Regions from separate parts of the Sphingomonas sp. R86520 genome, predicted to be linked through region 3. Evidence: riboswitches for the same ligand, from Rfam matches in the RefSeq annotation. Region 3 holds a riboswitch; each other region holds the start of a gene.
The links. Region 3 has a riboswitch for cobalamin ahead of SJY41_RS11895 (TonB-dependent receptor plug domain-containing protein). Riboswitches for the same ligand answer to the same signal wherever they lie in the genome.
Positions count from the first base shown of each region.

Region 1: linked by a shared signal. The riboswitch ahead of SJY41_RS04230 (DUF1636 domain-containing protein) and the one ahead of SJY41_RS11895 (TonB-dependent receptor plug domain-containing protein) in region 3 are both predicted to bind cobalamin.
Region 2: linked by a shared signal. The riboswitch ahead of SJY41_RS06630 (TonB-dependent receptor) and the one ahead of SJY41_RS11895 (TonB-dependent receptor plug domain-containing protein) in region 3 are both predicted to bind cobalamin.

Region 1 is NZ_JAXHBZ010000001.1:873,883-880,931, reverse strand. It holds gene SJY41_RS04260 (threonine-phosphate decarboxylase) at 1-34, shown strand, start outside; gene cbiB (adenosylcobinamide-phosphate synthase CbiB) at 27-965, shown strand; gene SJY41_RS04250 (cobyric acid synthase) at 953-2,437, shown strand; gene cobS (adenosylcobinamide-GDP ribazoletransferase) at 2,387-3,130, opposite strand; gene SJY41_RS04240 (histidine phosphatase family protein) at 3,127-3,684, opposite strand; gene cobT (nicotinate-nucleotide--dimethylbenzimidazole phosphoribosyltransferase) at 3,696-4,709, opposite strand; gene SJY41_RS04230 (DUF1636 domain-containing protein) at 4,706-5,113, opposite strand; cobalamin riboswitch at 5,290-5,490, opposite strand; gene cobO (cob(I)yrinic acid a,c-diamide adenosyltransferase) at 5,519-6,124, opposite strand; gene SJY41_RS04220 (NAD(P)/FAD-dependent oxidoreductase) at 6,179-7,049, shown strand, end outside.
Region 2 is NZ_JAXHBZ010000001.1:1,445,586-1,452,634, reverse strand. It holds gene SJY41_RS06645 (deoxyribodipyrimidine photo-lyase) at 1-1,177, shown strand, start outside; gene SJY41_RS06640 (alpha/beta fold hydrolase) at 1,471-2,319, shown strand; partial or broken gene SJY41_RS06635 (IS481 family transposase) at 2,418-2,569, opposite strand; gene SJY41_RS06630 (TonB-dependent receptor) at 2,610-4,649, opposite strand; cobalamin riboswitch at 4,818-5,054, opposite strand; gene SJY41_RS06625 (dihydrofolate reductase family protein) at 5,463-6,128, opposite strand; gene SJY41_RS06620 (glycoside hydrolase family 2 TIM barrel-domain containing protein) at 6,528-7,049, opposite strand, start outside.
Region 3 is NZ_JAXHBZ010000001.1:2,612,492-2,619,540, forward strand. It holds gene SJY41_RS11890 (ABC transporter substrate-binding protein) at 1-318, opposite strand, end outside; gene SJY41_RS11895 (TonB-dependent receptor plug domain-containing protein) at 315-2,213, opposite strand; cobalamin riboswitch at 2,327-2,543, opposite strand; gene SJY41_RS11900 (TonB-dependent receptor) at 2,579-4,642, opposite strand; gene SJY41_RS11905 (DUF4126 domain-containing protein) at 4,691-5,155, opposite strand; gene SJY41_RS11910 (SDR family NAD(P)-dependent oxidoreductase) at 5,301-6,062, shown strand; gene msrB (peptide-methionine (R)-S-oxide reductase MsrB) at 6,079-6,528, shown strand; gene SJY41_RS11920 (hypothetical protein) at 6,589-7,049, opposite strand, start outside.

The DNA.
Region 1 (7,049 bases), 1.7 Mb from region 3:
CGAACGCCTCGATCAGGCGCTTGGGCATGGTTGAGCCGGTCGCGGCGCTGGCAATCGCGATCGACGTTGCGGTCGGATGGCCGGCTGCGGTGTATGCGCGGATCGGTCATCCCGTCGGCGGGTTCGCGCGCCTGATCGGCTACGCGGAGCGACGTTGGAACCGCCCCACCTCGTCGACCGGCACGCGCCGCCTCGCAGGAATACTCACCATTATATTCCTCCTCAGCGCCACCATCGCCACAACCCTCCCCGCTGCCGCGTTGGCGCGCCAGCTGTTCGGTCCGGCAACATGGATCGCTATTGCCGTCATGGCAGCGCCCGCGCTGGCGATGCGAAGCCTTCACGACCACGTCAAACCGGTGGCCCAGGCGCTCGAACAGAACGATCTCGACGCCGCACGGACCTGCGTTTCGATGATCGTAGGTCGAGACGTTACAGCGTTGGATGAAAGCGGCGTTGCCCGGGCTGCTGTCGAAAGCCTGGCAGAAAGCGTCTGCGACGGTGTGGTCGCCCCATTGTTTTGGCTGCTCGTCGCCGGTCTTCCCGGGATCTGGACGTATAAAGCAATCAACACCGCCGACAGCCTCATCGGACATCGTGAGGACCGCTGGCGGGCGTTCGGCTGGGCAGCCGCCCGCACAGACGATCTCGCCAACCTTATCCCCGCCCGGATCAGCGGCGTGGCCTTGTGTTTGGCCGGCGCCGGCGGTTGGCGCACGATGATGCGTGATGCCCGCAGCCACGCATCGCCCAACGCCGGTTGGCCGGAAGCAGCGATGGCCGGCGCCTTGGGCGTGCAGCTTGCCGGCCCGATCGCCTATGACGGTATCGTCGCCGACAAACCGTACATCGGCAGCGGCAATCGCGATCTCGGAGCCCGCGATATACGGCGTGCGCTACGGGTCTATCGAAGGACGTGCATATTGCTGCTGGTCATCGCGGGACTATTCGCATGGCTGCGCTGATGTTGCAGGGTACGGGGTCAGACGTCGGCAAGTCCGTGCTCGTCGCGGGTCTGTGCCGCGCATTTTCCAACAGGGGCCTGTCCGTCCGCCCGTTCAAGCCGCAGAACATGTCCAACAACGCCGCGGTGACAGGGGACAGCGGCGAGATTGGCCGCGCACAGGCGACCCAGGCGCTCGCCTGCCGCGTTGCACCCAGCGTCGACATGAATCCAGTCCTGCTCAAGCCTCAAGGCGACCGGACATCCCAACTGATCGTCCGTGGCCAGGTGCGCGGCATTTTGGCCGCAGCGCGTTGGCGCGAAGGGAGGGTCGGTCTGCTTCCTGAGATACTCGACAGTTTCGCCCGGCTGTCGGACGCCTGCGACCTCGTCATCGTCGAGGGGGCGGGCAGCCCTGCCGAGATCAACCTGCGCGACGCCGATATCGCCAATATGGGTTTTGCGCGCGCTGCCGATGTCCCCGTCATCCTGGTCGGCGACATCGACCGCGGGGGCGTGATAGCCTCGATCGTCGGCACGCGTGCGGTGATCGATCCTGCCGATGCGGCAATGATCCGCGGCTTTCTCGTCAACAAATTCCGCGGCGATCCCGTGTTGTTCGATGACGGCTATCGCGCGATCGAGACGCTCAGCGGGTGGCGCGGCTATGGGGTCGTACCCTGGCTCGCCGATGCAGTCCGCCTGCCCAGCGAAGACGCGGTGATACTCGAACGTCCCGTTCGATCAGGGGCGCGAGCCGTGCGGATCGCGTGCCCGATCACACCGAGGATCGCCAATTTCGACGATCTCGACCCGCTTCGCCTCGAACCCGGCATAGAGCTGATAATGGTGCCGCCCGGCACGCCGATCCCTGACGTAGACATGATCATACTCGCCGGGTCGAAGGCGACCATCAAGGATCTGGCCTTCCTTCGCGCGCAGGGTTGGGACGTCGATATCCTTGCGCACCACCGGCGTGGCAAGTCGATCGTGGGGCTTTGTGGCGGGTATCAGATGCTTGGCCGAAGCATCGCAGACCCGCACGGCATCGAAGGCGAGGCCACGACGGTAGCGGGCCTAGGTCTGCTCGAGATCGACACGCGTTTGGCCATCACCAAAACGCTCGTACAGGTCCAGGGCATGGCCCAAGGCGCGCGGTTCGAAGGGTTTGAGATGCACATGGGCGCGACGACCGGCGAAGGACTGGGACGTCCGTTCGGGCATCGTGCCGACGGCAGCGCGGAGGGGGCGATCAGTGCCGACGGGCTGGTCGCTGGCAGCTATGTCCACGGGCTGTTCGCGCTTGCCGAGCAACGCGCTGTCTGGCTTGCGCGGATCGGCGTGGATGCAGTGGGGCCAGATCACGCCGTATCGGTCGATACCGCGCTCGACGCGATCGCCGCGACCCTGGAACGCCAGCTCGACCTCGATGCGATGCTTGCGTTAGCGCAACAAGCCGGTCGCAGCGCCGCCAATGGTGCCGGCCACGGCTAGCGACAGAAGTATGCCGGTTTCCACGATCTCGATCCCGGCCCCGTGAGCGTCGCCAGTGATGCCTCCGATCGACCGCCGCAACCATGCAGCAACACCGACCAGCAGGAACGGCACCGTTATCATCGCCGGCGCGATGACCGCCGCAAAGGCAAGCACCATTCCCCAGCCGATCAGATCGCGCAACCGGACGATGCCCGCCAGCGCAGCGCCCAGTCCGCCCGCGCGCAACGGCGGCAACCAGACCGCCCAGACGAGTGGTCCGATCCGTGCCGCGAACGGTACCAGCATGATTGTCCACCACCCCGCCGTTCCCACCGCGTGAAGCAGTACGAGTTTGGCTATCATCTGACCGGCGATGGCTACCACGCCGAAACTGCCGATATGCGGGTCCGCCATTACCGCCAGCAACCGCGTTCGGTCGCCGTGCGCCGCGCCCAGGCCGTCGGCAAGATCCGCGAGCCCGTCGAGATGGAGGGCGCCGGTCACTGCGATCCAGACGATCAACGCGGCACAGGCACCAGTCCACGGATCCATCACCGAGCCCAGCCACCCCATCGCCGCGACGATTGCGCCGATACCCAACCCAACAACCGGGTACAAGCGGATCGCCTCGGCGAAATCTCGTTGGCCGATCGTCATGCGCGGCATAGGCAGGCGCGTCAGGAAGCCGAATGCAACGATCAGTCGCCTCATGTCGTCAAGCCGGTGATCTGGACGGTCCGCACCGCCCCCGGCCAGATCCGCAACGATACCAGCGCCGCATAGGGCAAATCGAACGCCCATAGCTGCTGCCGGTCGAACCCACACAGATGCGCCAGCGCTGCGCGGATCGCGCCGCCGTGCGTCACGACCAACGATGCCGCGGGCGGAATTGCGTCAAGCGCCCGGCTGACCCGATCCTGCAACGCCGACCAGCGCTCCCCCCCGGGTGGTGGCGCCACGTCAGGATCCTCATGAAACCGGGCGAATGCCGACGGATCGACCTCGTCCGGCCGCAATCCATCCCACGCGCCGAAGTTCAGCTCGCGCCACCGCGCATCGGCCGCGACCTCGATCCGACGTGGAGCAGCTACCGCGGCGGCGCATGCACGCGCACGCGCCAGATCGGACGAGAAGATCTGCAAGACATCAAGCGATTCTGCGCGTCCTAGGCAGGCCGCAACCCCCGCCTCGGTGGCCGGATCATCGGTACGCCCCAGCAAAAGCCCTTCGCGCACCGGCGCCCCATGCCGCATGAGATACAGCATGTACGGCGCGCTCACGCCGTCGCCACCCCCGCTTCGGCGAAGGTCGCCATCCCGTCATGGGCGGCCAACGCCGCGCGAACGATCAGGGTTGCGACGGCTGCGCCGCTTCCTTCGCCCAACCGCATGTCGAGCGACAGCAGCGGATCGAGCGCGAGCGACGCCAGCAACCGGCTGTGCCCCGGCTCAGCGGACACATGCCCCGCCAGGCAGTGCGCGAGGATATCCGGGCACGCCGCAGCGATCGGGGCAACCGACGCGCAACAGATGAAGCCGTCCAGCACCACCGGAACGCCCATCAACCGCGCCGCGACGACGGCGCCCGCGATCGCCGCGAGCTCTCGTCCGCCTAGCCGTCGGAGAACCTCGAACGGTGTCCCGATCGCTTCACGGTGCCGAGCCAGTCCCGCTTCGACGACCGCGATCTTGCGTACCATGCCTTCGCTATCGATCCCGGTGCCCGGACCGACCCAATCGCGACCCGATCCACCAAAACTCGCCATGCACAGCGCTGCGGCGGTCGTGGTGTTGCCGATCCCCATCTCCCCCAGCACGACGAGATCAGGCGAGCCGGCTACCGCCGCTGCCCCTAGGTTGATCGCGTCGAGGCAATCTTCCACCGACATCGCCGGTGCATCCGTGAAATCGTCGGTGGGCCGGTCGAGATCGATCGCGACGATCCGTAGATCGAGCCCCGCCGTCGTCGAAAGCGCGTTGATCGCGGCGCCGCCATGCTCGAAATTGCTTACCATCTGCGCCGTAACCGATGCCGGAAACGCACTGACGCCGCGCGCGACGATACCGTGATTGCCCGCGAAGATGAGCGCCCGAGCGTTGTCGATCCGCGGCCGTTCGCGGCCCTGCCATCCGGCCATGAACACCGCAATGTCCTCCAGGCGGCCGAGCGAGCCCGGTGGTTTGGTCAGTTGCCCTTGGCGAGCAATCGCGGCGGATCGCGCGGCTTGATCCGGCTGCGGCAAGCCTTGCAAAGCGGCGAGGAACGCCGTCGGTGTTGCGAACATGGTCATTCCACGACGAACCCTGCTGGCGGCGTGCGTGTGATGAAATGTCCCTTTACGCCCTGGGGCCATTGCTTGAACGGCACCTGTCCGAATGCGCTTTCGCCGTAGAGGCGTGCATAGTCGAGGATTGCTCGTGCGGCATCTTCGGTCGGCTCGAACCGGCCGAGCACGTAGCCAACCTTGGCTGGCGCGCGCAGGTGGATCGTGCAGAAATCCTGGCACGCGAAAAGACACGGCATTTCCTGCACCGCGACATCGGCATAGGCGGGATCGCTGGCCTGCACCGCTTTCAACGCGCCGACGAGACGTGCACCGCCGCGGATACCCTCGCCGTCGTCGCGGGCATCGGATGAGTGGCGGCAGGTGTTGCATGCGACCACCGCGACGCCGTCCTCGACGTGCTTCAACATGCGGATGCTTCGGCGGTTGAGCACGAGACACGATAAATGACAGGCATGTTTTCCCCTTCGGACAGTCGATCCCGCATCGCGCGACGGGCATAGGCACAAGCCTACGGCCCTCGCGAGACGCGAAGCGATGTCGTCGCTCGGGGTATTACCCGTCCGCTCGGCGCACCCTGGCCGGACGAAAGACGACTGCGACAGGCAGGTCTCCTGGCTCGCGAGTCAGCGCCGTTTCGTGCCGCCTTCTCGGGACCTGCATCCCAATGGCGTGTGGCACGGTGGCTCGTCGCTTACAGTTGCAGGGGCAGCCGGGGTTCACCCGTTCCCGTTTTCATCCCCGTCTACGTCGCCGCGTCGAGGGAACCTGTCGCAAGGTCGCGATACGCCCGAGGTACGGGTCACGCAAGACGCCTAGAACTCGACCCCGGCTTGCGCCTTAACGCCCGACCGGAACGGGTGCTTCACCTGCGTCATCTCGGTCACCAGATCCGCAATTTCGACCAAGGCCTCTGGTGCGTTCCGTCCTGTCACCACGACATGCGTCATCTCCGGCTTGGCCGCCAAAGCCGCCAGCACCTCGTCAACCGGTAGATACTCGTAGCGCAGCACGATGTTCAGCTCGTCCGCGATCACCATCGCATAGGACGGATCGGCGATCATCCGCCTGACCTCGTCCCAAGCGTCCCGTGCCACCGCGATGTCCCGCGCCCGGTCCTGCGTGTCCCAGGTAAAGCCCTCCCCCATCGGCTTGAATTCGCACAGGTTCGGAAACGCGTCGAAGACCGCCTTTTCGCCGGTCGTCATCGCGCCCTTCACGAACTGCACGACACCGACCTTGCGCCCATGCCCGATCATCCGCACTGCCATGCCGAACGCGGCGGTGGACTTGCCCTTGCCCTTACCGGTGTGGACGATGACCAAGCCTCTCTCGATCGTCTTGCTCGCGACGATCCGGTCCTGGACCTCCTTGCGTTTGGCGCTCTTGGCATTCTGCTCGTCGTCGGTCCGCATGATCATGTCCTCTCCTGCTCCCGATGGCGGATCGCGCCGCGCGGCGCTAGAGCGTGCGCCATGCTCCGCATCACCGACCTCAAGCTGCCGCTCAATCACGCCGACGAAGCGCTCCCCGCCGCGATCCGCGACCGCCTGCGCATCACGCCGCGCGACCTGATCCGCTACACCGTGGCGCGTCGCGCGCACGATGCCCGTGACAAGATGGACATCCAGCTCGTCTATTCGGTCGACGTCACGCTGAAGAACGAGGACACGGTCCTTCAGCGTTTTCGCAAGGACCGCCACGTCCAGCGTACGCCCGACACCGGCTATCGCTTCGTCATCAAGGGCGGCGCCAGCTATACCGGCCCCCGCCCGGTCGTCGTCGGCGCAGGCCCATGCGGCCTGTTCGCCGGCCTGATCCTGGCACAAATGGGGTTCCGCCCCATCATTCTTGACCGCGGGAAAGTGGTCCGCGAACGCACCAAGGACACTTGGGGGCTCTGGCGCAAGAGCGTCCTCAACCCCGAATCCAACGTCCAGTTCGGCGAGGGCGGGGCCGGCACCTTCTCCGACGGCAAGCTGTGGAGCCAGATCAAGGACCCGCGTCACCTCGGCCGCAAGGTCCTGACGGAGTTCGTGAAGGCCGGCGCCCCGCCCGAGATCCTCACCGAAGCACACCCGCATATCGGCACCTTCCGCCTCGTCACGATGGTCGAGAGCATGCGCGAGACGATCGAAGCGCTCGGCGGCGAATACCGCTTCTCCACGCGGGTAGACGGTCTCGACATCGTCGAGGAGGCAGGCGCGCGGCAGCTGCGGGGCCTGCACCTCAGCACCGGCGACTATCTCGAAGCCAATCACGTCGTCTTCGCAGTCGGCCACAGCGCGCGCGACACGTTCGAGATGCTTCATGCCAAGGGCGTGTATGTCGAGGCCAAGCCGTTCT
Region 2 (7,049 bases), 1.2 Mb from region 3:
CGTCGACCGCGACGGACACAGGGAAAAGGGTCTCGTGCACCGGCTCGGCGCGAACGCGGCGGCGATCGTGCTGGAGGACCAACCGACCTTCGTCGCCCGTTGGCAGTCCGACCGGGTTGCCACGCGCGCAGCCGTGCCGGTCTACGCAGTCAATGCGGCCTGCATGGTGCCACCAGCCGTGCTGGGCGACGGCATTCGTGGGCGATCGGGCTTCCTTCGGCGGCACGAACCCGAACGTGCGGGCTGGATGCAGACAGAGGAGGTCGTGGCAGAGGTGCCTGCCTACGCCGGACCACTGCCCTTTTCGCCGGACATGGTACAAACGTGCGATCTGGACGCGCTGGTGGCCGGTCTTGCGATCGATCACAGCTTGCCGATCAGCGACCGGCACCCGGCCGGCCGCTCCGCAGCGGAGGGTCGGCTGCGGCGGCTGGTGACCGATGTGCTGCCGGGCTACGCGTCGGCGCGGAACGACGCCACGAGGGCGGAGGGCGCGAGCGGACTATCGCCCTATCTGCATTTCGGCGTGCTGGGCCCTCGCGAGGTGATGGCTGCGGTCGCCGCGGCCGATGCAGCGAGCAAGCATAAAGCCAAGTTCGCCGACGAGCTGCTCGGCTGGCGCGAGTGGTTTCACTACCAGGCGCGAGTGCTCGTCGCACCGGAACGCTACGACCGCGTCGCCGGCTGGGCGGTCGACACGCTCGCGCACCATGCAGGCGACCCCCGACCCGAGCTGGAGACGGTGCACGCGCTCCTGCGCGGCGAGACTCGCGACGAGACCTGGAACGCCTGCCAGAAGCAGTTTCTCCTCGATGGCTGGATGCACAACAACCTGCGGATGTACTGGGCCAAGCGCATCATCGCGATGACGCCCAGCCCGGAGGCGGCATGGGCGACCGCCTGCTACCTCAACGACCGGCTGAGCCTCGATGGTCGCGACCCGTCGACTTACGGCAACATCGCCGCCATGTTCGCAGGCTCCCCCTCGGACCGTGAGCGGCCGATCTACGGACGCGTCTCGACCCGCGGCGACGGCTCTACCCGGCACCGGGAAGGCGGCGACGAATGGCTTGCTGCTGCAGCGTCCAGGCCGGTGCCGCTAGTATCAGTTCCGGCAGAGGTGCCCGTCGATCCGTATCTGACTGGCGAGCCGACAAGCCCAACAGTTGCGCGGTGAAGCACCCTTCGGAACGTGCGAAGCGGTTGAACGACGGCTTCCGCCAGAATTAGTCATTTCTCAGCACGGCACCTCGTCGTCGAGATCGTCCGCGAACTGCGGGTTTGTCGGCTGCTCGCACTGCTGATCGGCTGCCGGCGGGCGTTGCACCACGACACCGGGTAAGGTCTGACACGAGGAAGAGGCGGCCCTCAACGCTGCCGGATTGTCGCCAGCCGGTCATATTCGGCAACCCGACCGTATCCATACCCCTCGCGTATATCCCGGCACCCTAGCGACGGAAGAAAACTGATATGCCGAGGCGTGGTTATGTTGACGGTCCGTTCGGGCAGATCCATTTTCAACACCTCGGCGAAGGCGCGGCGGTTGTTCTGCTGCATCAGGTGCCGATGACGTCGGGCCAGTTCGACCTGGTGTACGAACCGCTTGCGCGGCGTGGCCTATGGGTGATCGGCATCGACATGCCGGGCTTCGGGTTGTCGGATCCGACACCGTTCATACCGAAGGTCGAAGATTATGCGCAGGGCATCACGCCCGTGCTTGACGCCCTGGGGATCGATCGCGCGTCGATCGTCGGTCACCACACGGGTGCCCTGGTCGCAACCGAGGTTGCCATTCAATTTGCCAACCGTGTGGATAAACTCATCCTCAACGGCCCGTTGCCGCTCACCGAAGAGGAGCGAGCCGACTATCTGGCATCGGGCCATCAATGGGAGCTAGGCTTTGGTCCGCGTCCCGGTGGCACGCATCTGACCGAACTGTTTGCAATCCGTGACGGTTTTGCAGCGGGCACGGTCTCTCCCGAGCGCTTGAGTGATTACGTCGTTCAAGCGTTTTCAGGGCGAGGTGCATTCTGGTGGGGTCATCATGCTGCCTTCCAGTATCGTCATGAGGAGAGTTTGGCGAAGATAACGCAGCCCGCAATGATCCTCACCAACACGGGCGATATGATTTATCCGATGGCACATCGCGCGCACAAGATCCGCCCCGACTTCGCGTTCGCGGAACTGCAGGGCGGCGGCGTTGATATTGTTGATCAGCAGCCCGAAGCTTGGGTAGAAATAGTCGCCATGTACGTCGGTACTAGCCGCGTAGCTGATTCCTCGCAGGGAAACCAACAAGAGCACCGAGTAATAAACTGACGGAGCCCTGCCACCTCGAAGAACGAGCGCGGATCGGCCATAAATCCACCCATTAACCGCTCAGACAGCACTTCGACCGCTAAGCGTGCCGTCCAACCGATGAAACTGTCTGGCTCTGACGTCCAGCTTTTGGCGATGTATTCGTAAGGCGTAAGGCCACTGAGCGTTTTGAGCCGATGGGCGAAATTGTAGGCCGCCATCAAGTCGGCGAAGTGACCCGTAGTTGCTCGTGGATCTCATAGTGAAGGCGATCGCCAGCTCCCCCTAAGCTGGCGATCATCTTGCATCTTCTAGAAGTTCACTCGGGCACCTAGGCGCAAGGTGCGCGGCTCTACTACGCGGCTCAGCCGGCCCTCGGTCGGTCCCGAAATATCGACCGAGGGAATGTAGGATTCGTAGAAATAGGCAATGTCCTTGTCATGGCTGTCCAGGATGTTGAGTACCTCGCCATAAACGTCGAACCGTCCAATCTTGCGGGCGGCCCGGACGTTGACGACGGTACTTCCAGAGTCCCGGACGCTGTTGTCATCGAGCAGCGGGTAGGGCCCGAGATGACGGACACGCACGCTGGCCTCCCACGGATCGAGCACCAACGCGATCCCGGCGGATGCGGCGTTCTCGAAGGCGTTGGGAATGCGGTCGCCGGTATCGTAGCGCGACCGGCTCGCCGTGTAGTTGCCATCGATCGCGAGCCACGGCCTGGGACGCCAGAACGCTACCAGTTCATAGCCGCGACGCCTGCTCGCGCCGGTCGGTTCGACCGCGTTGGAATCGCCGATGAACCGCAGTTCGCTGTCCACGTCGAGCCACCAATAGGTCGCAGTCAGCGTGACACCCGACAACTGCCACCGTGCGCCGACTTCACGGCCGCTGCCGCGGACCAGCACCGGCACCGGTGTTTCGACGTTGACCGCGCCGCGCACGTCGTTGGAGTGAAAGCCGCGACCCCAATTGCCGTAGAGTTCCAGCCAGGCAGTCGGTGAATAGGCAATCGATGCCTTCGGCGACAGGATCGTGTCGTCGCCGCTGCCCTCGCCCGCTACGACCGCCGCCGGATCCCGCGCCCGGACGACATAATGATAATAGTCGCCGCGGACTCCACCGATTAGGCGAAGCCCCGCAACCGGTGTCCAGGTCGCTTCGCCATACAGTGCTGCCGACGCTTCCTCGACATGGTAGCGGCCGATTGACGAGAGGAACGATCGCGCGCTGGTGCGATAAACACCGACGCTGCCGATATGGTCATAGCGTTCCTCAGTGCCGAGCGAGACGGCGAGGGTGGGTGCAAGCGTCCAACGCTTTTCGCCGCGCGCCCCGACGATCCAGCGTTTGTCGAACTGACGGATCTGCGCGCTGGTCCCATCCGGTTCGGTGTAGGTTGGATTCGAATACATCGACCAGTCGTAGAACTGGCCATAGAAATTGGCATGCCAATCGGGTTGGCGGACCGCGATGTTGCCTACGAGCCGGGTGGTCTCGCCGCGTGCAGTCGGATCGGGCGAGCAGAACACGTCCTCGCAGAGCGTGGTGCCAATGATCCGCTCGGGTATCTGTTCGGTCGGGCGCCAGGTCGCGCGATAGGCGTTGAACGAGGCCTCGATCTGGCCTGCGCCGGCTGGAGCGATATATTTTGCGAAGCCTGACACGTGTCGCAGGTGCTCGGGTTCTTGCCATGGCCCGTCATAGATCTTCGTCTGCGCGACAAGTGTGAGTTTACCGGCGCCGACACCGTCGATCGTGCCACCGGCGGCGATCCGGCCATAGCCGTAGGAGCCGCCCTCTACCGATAGAAAGGGTCGAGCGAGACCGTCGGTCGTCGTCATGTAAGCCGCGCCTGCCAGTGCGAAGTCACCGCCATCGGCGCGGTAGGGCCCTTTGCGGAAATCCTCACGCGCGACGATCTCGGGAATCAGCCCGTTGAGGTCGAGATAGCCCTGACCGTGGCCATGCGTCCGCAAATTCATCTGCACGCCGTCGATATAGGTCGTGAAGTCCGACCCGTGATCGAGATTGAAGCCGCGCAGAAAATACTGGTTGGCCTTGCCGCTGCCCGAATGCTGCGCGGCGACCATGCCGGGGATCGCTTCCAGCAGTTCGGCGACGCGCAGCAGCGGTCGAACGAGAAGGTCCGCCCCGGCAACCGTGCCCTCGCTTGCTGCGTGTGCGACGCCGATCTTCGCTTCGCCGCGACCGAACACGACGATGTCGATCGGTGACTGTGTCGATGCGCCCTCGGCCTCGTTTGCCTGAGCCCATCCAGGCGTCGTGATGCACATCGCGGCCAGCGCCGCGCATCCGAGCCATCCAGTGCGTGATTTCGATTCTTTCATGTCCGTCCCCCGTGCGCCAAGCAACTTCGGACGGGGGCGTCCGCTACGAACGGTCGGCGCGCGTCGGCAGGCGGACGCAAGCGCCCGCGACACGAACCGATGCGACCCCCGTCGCTCGTTCGTCGCTCAGACGGAAGAACCGTGCCCCGACCATCCCCTGGACCAAAGCAAGAGCGACCAGACGCTGGCAGGTCTCCTGGCTCACGGGTCGTCGCTCGATATACGGCCTTCCCGGATTCCGGCCGATAGGGCGTTGGTCCAGTGGCTGCGCCCTCCTGAGAGGGCGCGATGTACATCTCGCTCGCCGCTTACAGTTGCAGGGACAGCCTCGGCTTCGGGAGAGCGTCTCCCATACCGTGTTCCCTTTTAAGTCCCTTTCGGGACACCAGCGTGATCAATGTCAGACTGGTGATCCCAGCCTGACCTGTGCTGCGTACCTGTGATGATGCCGATCCGCAAGATTGCCGCGAACACATATAAAGATTTCCTTATATGTGTTCGACTTCTGCCAAAAGCTGCGACGCGTGAAGCGTCGCCTCCGCTAACACCTGAATTCGGAAGTTCTCAAAACAACATCTTTTCAAGCCATGCGGCAGGGCGCAGAATGTCCTCTATCTTCAGTCGCTTCCCACAGTGATCAGTCCTTCTGCATCCTTCCGCTCACAGATATGGCAGGAGAGACCATCAGTCTCGGGCGCCACATCGGCGGTATAGCATATCCACCCGAACGACCGTGTTCGCGCGGTTGTAACCCAGCACCGAGCATCCGCTTCTGGTTGAGCGCGTCTGGGGTCTGGGAGCACGGATTCGGGCTTACCAGGTCCCTTCGTTCATCCGCCGCTGCCGTTCGGTCTCCGCCGCGCTGGTGCTGGGGTGAGGATGGTTGATCCGCGGAACCGGCCCGGTCGGTAACCAGCGGGTGACGATCACGCCTTTCGTGCCAACTTGATGGTCGATCAGTCGCAGCGCACCTGACGGCGTGCCGTCGCCGAACAAGCGCTTGCCGGTCCCGAGCATGACGGGAAAGGTCATCAGCACCAGTTCGTCGATCAGTCCGGCAGCGAGCAACGGCGGGTAGAGCGTCGATGAACCCTGGATCAGCAAGTCGGGACCGTCGCTCTCTTTCAGCGCTCTGATGGCGGCAATGCCGTCGATCCGGTGGCTGTTCGCCCAACCGAGCGGCTGATCGCCACCGGTCACGACATATTTTTCTGCCGCCGTCAGCGCTGCACCCATGCCCGCCATCTCGCCGTCGACGAACGGCCAATAGGCTGCGAAGATATCGTAGGTCCGCCGCCCTAGGAGTAGCGCGTAAGGCGGGGTGAAGAGCGCGCCCAAAACCGGATCGATGACATCGTCGCCTATGCCGAACACCCAGCCGCCCTGGTCGAAGTCTCCGGTTGGATCTTCGGTTGGCCCCCCGGGCGCTTGCATCACGCCATCGAGCGATACGAACGCCGCACCGGTCAACTTGCGCATGGATCAAATCCTTTCGATGGACGTCTCACCAACTTCTATTCTCGACGGGAAGGGGTCGCGGGGCAAGAGCGCAATCGTACCTCTGCGGGCGTGAATGAGGGCCAGTATCAGGACACGGCGGAAGGACGCCGAACGTCAGCAACGCGGTCATCCGCCGGCGCGCGGTCTATACTGGCGGGAGTAGATTGCCGCCAAGTATAAGCCGTTCGATGTCGCGGCGCGAGAGCGCGCCGAACAGGCGGGCAGATCCGGCTGACTGATCGAAAAGGCGGTCGGCAACCACCATGTACGAGAGGCCGGACCCGCATGTACCGGTAAGCGGACAATACGGGATCTCGCGCTCGATCAAAGGCGCAGGGATTGCACCGATTAGGACCGAACTTTCGGTACGGGGGTCAGTCACCGAACTTTCGGTACGGGGGTCAGTCGTAGATTGAATCGAACGGGCGCTATCGGGACACGGTATTTGGGCAATGGACGGCCTTGTGCATTCCAGGTCGTGTCGCCGCCCAATCCCGATTGCAGCGCGTCTACCAGCACCGAAACATGGCCATGCGGCACGATATCCGTGCTCTTGCGCGTACCGGGCGCGCGTCGGGACAGATCCTCATAGGGGAACGCGAGCGCATTCATCGACAGCGGATGGTCGCCGGCCAGCCTCAGAGCGGTCTCGCCGTCGCCGTCGAGTGTCATCGAGCGGACGTCGCTCTTGGTACCCGTTTCCTGCGGACGCATGAAATTGTGGTTCTGGTCGGCGATGGCGCCGCGCCACAGGCCGATCGCCGCGCTGGTCTTGCGATCGGCGTAGTTCTCGTGCGGGCCGCGGCCGTACCATTCGACGGTCTTGAACCGGCTGGGTGCGGCGAACTGGAGGCCGATGCGGAGCGGGTCCGACAGGTCCGCCTTCAGCGGTGTGAATTC
Region 3 (7,049 bases):
CTTCAACCCGGCCCGCGCGTACGCCGCCTGGGTAGCAGGCGGCGTATAGGTGCTGGCGATGACGAGGTCGGGGTGCAGCGCAATCACCTCCTCGGCGGTCCCCGCGGTCGCACGATAACGCCGCGCGACGTCGAGCGGGATCGAGGTCGCGGACGGATCCTGCGAATACCGGCTGATCGCGGCGATCCGCGCGGGCGGCAGGATCCGGACCAGCACCGAATCCACGCACGGGTTGGTCGAGACGATCCCCCCGCCCCCGCTCGGCGGTGCTGCACAGCCCCCGAGCAGCAGGGCGGCAAGGATCGGCCCCAGCCTCACTTCAGGCGCAACCGCACGCCGCCATACGCCGCCCGGCCATAGGTGCCGTAGCCGGTGACTGTCTGATAGCTCGCGTCGGTGACGTTATCGACGCGACCGTAGATCGCGAACCGCTCACCGATCGGAAACTCCGCGCGGACGCCGCCGATCGCATACCCATCGATCCGCGTCGTATTGGCGGCGTCGTTGAAGCTGTCGTCGACCATCGTCACGGTGCCGCCGATCGAGAGCCCGAACGGGAACCGGTAATCGGCGTTGACGCTGGCGGTCTGCTGCGGACGGCGCGCAAGTTCGTTGCCGTAATTCGCGCCGATCGAGCGGTTCTCGGTGTGGATGTAGCTGTAGTTGGCGGTGAGCGTCAGCGCATCGACCGGACGCAGCGCCAGCGTGAATTCGACCCCGTCCGCCTCGGCGCGCGCGACGTTGTTGTACACACCGAACGGGCGATCGACGCAGATCGAGCCAATTGTCGCCTGCTCCGCCGGACTGCAGTCGCGGAAGTCGATCTGGTTGCGCGTGCGGCGATTGAAGTACGTCACGCCGACGCGGGCGCGGTTATCCAGAAACGCCTGTTCGACGCCGACATCGAAGTTGCGCGCGGTCTCCGGATCGAGGTCGCGGTTCCCGTAATCCGAGAAGAGCTGGTACAGCGTCGGCGCCTTGAACCCTTCGCCATAGCTCGCGCGGACGGTGGTACCGGTGCGCAGCGCCAGTGCCGCATTCGCACCGAACGTGGTGTGGTTGCCGAAATCCTCGTGATCGTCGTTGCGGACGCCGCCGGTCAGCGTGAGGATGTCGAGCGGCTTAACGATCAGTTGGCCGTAAACGCTGGTGATCCCGGTATCGGCATAGGTGAAACCGTCGTTGAAGCGGCTGTTCTCGCGCTCGACGCCGGCGACGACGCGGACTTGGTCGAGCGGACGGAAGTCGCCCTGATATTCGTAGCGCTCGCTGCGGCCGCGGCCGATGAACGACGGGTCCGCGCCGAACGCCGGTTCGTAATTGTCGCGGTTGATGTCGGCGATCGTGAACGCGACCCGGTTGTTGAACCGTCCGTCGGCGAAGTTCGCGTGAAGGCCCGCATAGCCGTAAAGCTCCTGCGTCTTGCTGTAGTCGGCGGTGTCGGCGAACTCATATGTCGGCGCCGGGAAGCCATCCAATTCGACCCGGCTGTCCGCGAAATACCCGCGCAGGTCGAGGCCGATCCCAGGCGTGAACTCGACGCCCAGCCGCCCGGTCGCGCCATATTGACGGTACCCGTCCCGCTCCGTGCCGTCGGCCGCCGACGAGATGCCGTCGGTCTTCAGATAGCCGCCGGTCAGCGATCCCGACACCGGCCCCTTCGCGCCCGACACGCCCGCACTCGCGAACACGCTGTCGGCATAGCCATATTCCGCATTGGCGCGTGCCTGAACGCCTTCGGTCGGCGCGGCGGTGATGATATTGACGACACCGCCGATCGCCTGGCTGCCCCATGGCACCGAGTTCGGCCCGCGCAACACTTCGATCCGCTCGACCGAACTGGACAGAAGATTGCCGAAATCGAAGCCGCCGCCGGTCGACGAGGGATCGTTGACGCGCACGCCGTCGATCACGACCAGAGTCTGGTCGGATTCGGCGCCGCGGATCCGCACGCCGGTCAGCGCACCCAGCGTGCCGTTGCGCGTGACTGTGACACCCGGCGTGGTCGCGAGCAGATCGGACACGACGACGGTCTGGCGACGCTCGATCTCGGCGCGGTCGATCACGGTCACCGCCTGACCGACTTCGCTCGCGGGCTGCGCGACGCGGGTCGCGGTCACGACGAGTTCGGGCGCGTCACTGTCGGGAATGTCCTGCGCATAGGCCGGCGATGCGATCAGCGCCGCGCTCAGGAGAAGGAAGAATTTCGTCATGGGGTACGTCCTGCAAAACCACCCGCGACCATTCGCGGAGCGGCAGACGTCTCTCGCTCGAGGGAACCCCGTTTGATCGGGACACTCGTCCGCGCCGGAGCACCCGCCCGCGCAGTGGATCGACCGTGAACGGCAGGTCTCCTGGCTTCCGGGTCATCGTGACCACCCCGCCTTCCCGGATCGAAACCCAGTGGCCTAATCGGGGTGGCCGCTATCCGGTCACAGTTGCGGGGACAGCGCCGGTCTTGCGGACTTGGGTCCTGAAGACCTTTCCGCGCACCGGCTTCCCTTTTGATCCCGTCACCGGGAACCCTTCACGCCGTTGCCATTAGTCGCGGCCCGGACACGGGTCAACGCGCACCGGTTCAACGGATGCCGTAGCGCAACCCGACCCAGATCGTCCGCGGCGTTGCGCGCTCGACGATGTTCGCGCCGCTGATCCCCGCCTCGACCCGCTCGTTGAACACATTCTCGCCGCGCAGTTCGGCGACCAGCGAGCGCATGATCGGCACCGCCGCATACGCATCCAGCGTCGTCGCTGGATCGAGCACCCGCGTATTCTGGTCGTCGTCATATTGCTGGCCGATATGCCGCACGGTCAGCGACAGCGCCGCCGCATCGTGCCGCCAGTCGATCGTCCCCGACACCTGGTCGCGCGGTGTCTGCGCCGGTCGCAAGCCATCGAGCGCGGCGGTAATGCCGGAGCCCTCGACCGTCGAGTTGGTATGCGACCACGATGCCTGCACGCCGAACGGCCCCGGTCGATACGACGCATCCAGCTCGAACCCATGCGCGCGGATCGCATCGAGGTTCTGGCGGATGCGGTAGGTCGTCACGCCCGGTAAGACCTGCGTCGGAGTGGTCGTCGTCACGTTGGCGATCGCATCCTTCAGCCGGTTGTAGAAATACGTCGCGGCGATGCTGACCCCCGGCGCAGGCGTCAGCGTCACGCCGCCTTCGACCCCGGTCAGCCGCTCCGGCGACAACACGGCATTCGCCGCCGTCGCATCGTTGCCGACGCGGAACGGGCGATACAGTTCGTTGAGCGTCGGCAACCGCCACCCGCGATAGCCGGCGGCGCGCACCGTAATCGCGTCGAGCGGCTTGTACGCGATCCCCGCACGCCCCGTCGTCTCGCTGCCATTGCGGTCGGCGTAGCGCAGATTGGTCAACGCGGTGCCGCCCGCCAGCGGGCGTTCGGACAAATAGCCGCCGTCGATCGACCACCAGTCAATCCGCCCGCCGAGGCTGAAGGTGAAGTCGCCCGCGACCAGGCTGCCGTCGGCGAACACGCCGGTCGTCGTCGTGCTTCCGCCCGCCTCGCGCCGCCGTGTCGGCACAGTGTTCACGAAGGTATAGAGTTCCTGCGTCTTGCCGCTGACGTCGCGGATATCCGAGCCGAGGCGCAACGTGATGCTCTCGCCCAAGGGCGGCGCAATCTCGATCCGTCCGCCAAGCCCGGTCGCCGGCGTATTATACTGGTTCAGCGACTGGATCGCGGTCGTCCGCGTGGCATTGATGCTGTTGAAGCTGCTCGCGAACGCCCGCGTCTGCAGATAGGCAAGCGCCGAATACCCCCAGTTCCCGCGGCCGATCAGGCGGATGCTGGCGTCGGCGCCTTCGCTCTTGTTGTCGGTAAAGTCGCTGCCTCGGTCGCGCCTGTCGGTGAACGCGCTCGCATTCATCTGCAATTCGGTCTTCGCACCGACACCCACGACGGTCCGCAGCGCACCCGAGGCCTGCTCGTACGGTGCCGCCCGATCGACGATGCCGCGGCTTTCCTCGACCGTCGGGGTAAAGCCATCGCCGCGCGCATACGCGCCCGACAACGTCGCGAACCCCGATCCACGAACCAGTGCTGCGGATCCTTGCGCGTCGACCGAGTCGCGGCTGCCGTATGCGACGCTGCCCTGGAACGGCGTCAGTTGATCGGGAGTCGCGCTCTCCAGCTCGACGGTGCCGGCCAGTGCACCGGGTCCCTGGTACCCGCTACCGCCGCCGCGCGTGACGCGGATCCGTCCGAGCCGGCCAGTGGCATACGCCGGAAACGCGATCCATCCGCCGAACGGATCCGCCTGCGGTACGCCGTCGAAGATCAGCAGCGCGCGGCTCGACGCATTGCCGCCGATCCCGCGCAGCGAAATACCCTGGCTGGTCGGGTTGGCACTGCGAGAATCAGATCGGCGGAACTGCTGGAGCCCCGCGACATCGGCCAGCACGCTCTCCAGCCGGTTGCTCGCATTAGCCTGGATCCGATCGCGATCGATCGTGACGATGTCGTACGCACGATCGCCTGGCGCATCGGCAAGCCCGCGCCCGGTGACGACGATGTCAGCCGACTGGTCAGCAGGCGCGACGGTCGTTTGCGCGACCGCGCTCCCGGACGAAATCAAGACGAAGGCGAGCGTGGAGAATGAGATACGGATCATCACCGCCGCATGGCAGCTTTTCCGCTCGCCCGGAATACACCTCCGAGGTCAGGCCGCGCCGAGTTTCGCCGCGTTGCGGGCAATCGCCGCCGCACCCGTCAGAACAACCGCATCTTCCACGAACCCCGTCGGCGTCTGGCCATACTGCGACATCGCCGCCATCCTCGCGCGCCAGCCGGGATAGGATGCCGCCACGGCGGTCAGGCCGCCGACGGCCGCGCCCAGCCAACGCTGACGACGCGGCACGAGCGCGGCGCCCGCGATCGCCGACGTCACGAATCGCGCGGCAAGGCCGATCGGAACGATGCGGTCCGGGGCGGTCTTCTGCTTGTCCCCCGCCATCTCACCGATCGCCAGCGCCAGCGCGCCCGCCGCGACGGCGGGATGCGACAGCAGTTTCGGTGCGCCGTTGTCGGTGGGCAGTTCGTCCCGAGCGGCTGCAATGGCCACCGCAGCGAGCGGCGTCATCGCACGCTGGCCACCGACAAGGCCCATCAGGAAGGATGCGAGCATGGTGATCTCCGAAAAACAGGTTCGTCGCACTAACGCGCGCGGGGCCGGCCGGGGTCCGCCGCCGATCTCGTTGATTCGGCAAGGAAACCGCCAGGCCCGTCGGTCGTTCATCGCGGTATCTTCCAAAGCTTCAGGACACAGATCGATGAGATTCGATGGTAAGATCATACTGATCACCGGCGCCGCGTCGGGCATCGGTGAGGGTGCCGCACGTCGCTTCGCCGCGGAGGGCGCGACGCTCGTACTCGGCGACAAGGACGCGGACGGCCTCGCGAAGGTCGCCGCCAGCCTCGACGGCACGACCGTCGAAACGCTCGAAACCGACGTCTCCGACATGGCCGCTTGCGAGGCGCTGGTCGCCCGCGCGGTCGACAAGTTCGGCCGCATCGACGTGCTCGTCAACGATGCCGGCGTCGACCATCTCGGCAAGCTCGACGAGGGCGACCTCTCCGAATTCACCAAGGTCATCGAGACCGACCTCTACGGCGTCGTCCATATGAGCCGTGCCGCGATCGCCACCTTGCGCGCGAACAAGGGCTGCATCGTCAACGTCTCGTCCGTATCGGGCCTGGGCGGCGACTGGAATCACAGCTTCTATTGCGCCGCCAAGGGTGCGGTCACCAACTTCACCCGCGCGCTCGCGATGGACGAGGCGAAGCACGGCGTCCGCGTCAACGCGGTCAACCCGTCGCTCACCTACACCGCGCTCACCGCGGGCATGAAGGACCAGCCCGACCTGATCGCGAAGTTCGAGGAGCGCATCCCGATGGCACGCGGCGCACAGCCCGAAGACATCGCCGGCGCCATAGTGTTTTTGGCTAGCGCCGACGCGCACTATATAACCGGGGTCAACCTGCCGGTCGACGGCGGCCTGTCCGCCTCGAACGGCCAACCAGCGCTCTCCTGAGCGCGAGAGGATCACCATGACCGACTACAAGAAGACCGAGGAGGCGATCGCCAAGCTCACTCCCGAGCAGTTCCACGTCACGCAGCAGAGCGGCACCGAGCGGCCGGGCACCGGCGAATATCTCAACACGCGCGAGCCCGGTCTCTACGTCGATATCGTCTCGGGCGAGCCGCTGTTCGCATCCGCCGACAAGTTCGATTCGCATTGCGGCTGGCCGAGCTTCACCAAGCCGATCACGCCCGAGCACGTCGCCGAACTCCACGATCGCAGCCACGGCATGGTCCGTACCGAAATCCGTTCGGCGGGTGCCGACAGCCATCTCGGCCACGTGTTCGAGGATGGCCCGCAGGACAAGGGTGGCCTGCGCTACTGCATCAACTCGGCGTCGTTGCGGTTCGTCCCGCGCGCCGAGATGGAAGCCAACGGGTACGCAGCCTACCTGCCGCAGGTAGACGCGGCAGGCTGACGATGACGCGTGACGGTGTGCCGCACAGGCACACCGTCGCGTCTTCGATGACGCTTTCCTTCAGCCCCGGGTGGCGAGCTTGGCACCCAGCGCCGTGACCAGCCCGAACACCGCATGGTTCACGCTGTGCATACCGATCGTCTTCGCATCGGCCTGCCACTCTGGCGGCTTCACGCCCAGCAACGGCCCCGTGATCCAGTGCATCGCCGCATAGAACGCTGCGCCGAACATCAGGCCCGAGACGATGACCGATGCTTCCTCGTCGACCGTCGCGGCATAAACCGCACCCGCCGCCGCAGACAGCAACAGGTGACCGCTCTGCGTGACCGCCTGCTCGCGCGCCGACGGCAGGGCATCCGCGGCCGGCGTATCGATGCCGAGTTTATCCGCCGTCTTGCGTTCGAGCGCGACGATCTCTGACGGTTCCCCGCTCTTGCGCTCCCCCGCCATCAACAGCGCGGTGATACCGAGCCCGGCTACCAAGCCCCCTGCGATCGCGCCGGCCATACGTCGTGAATCCA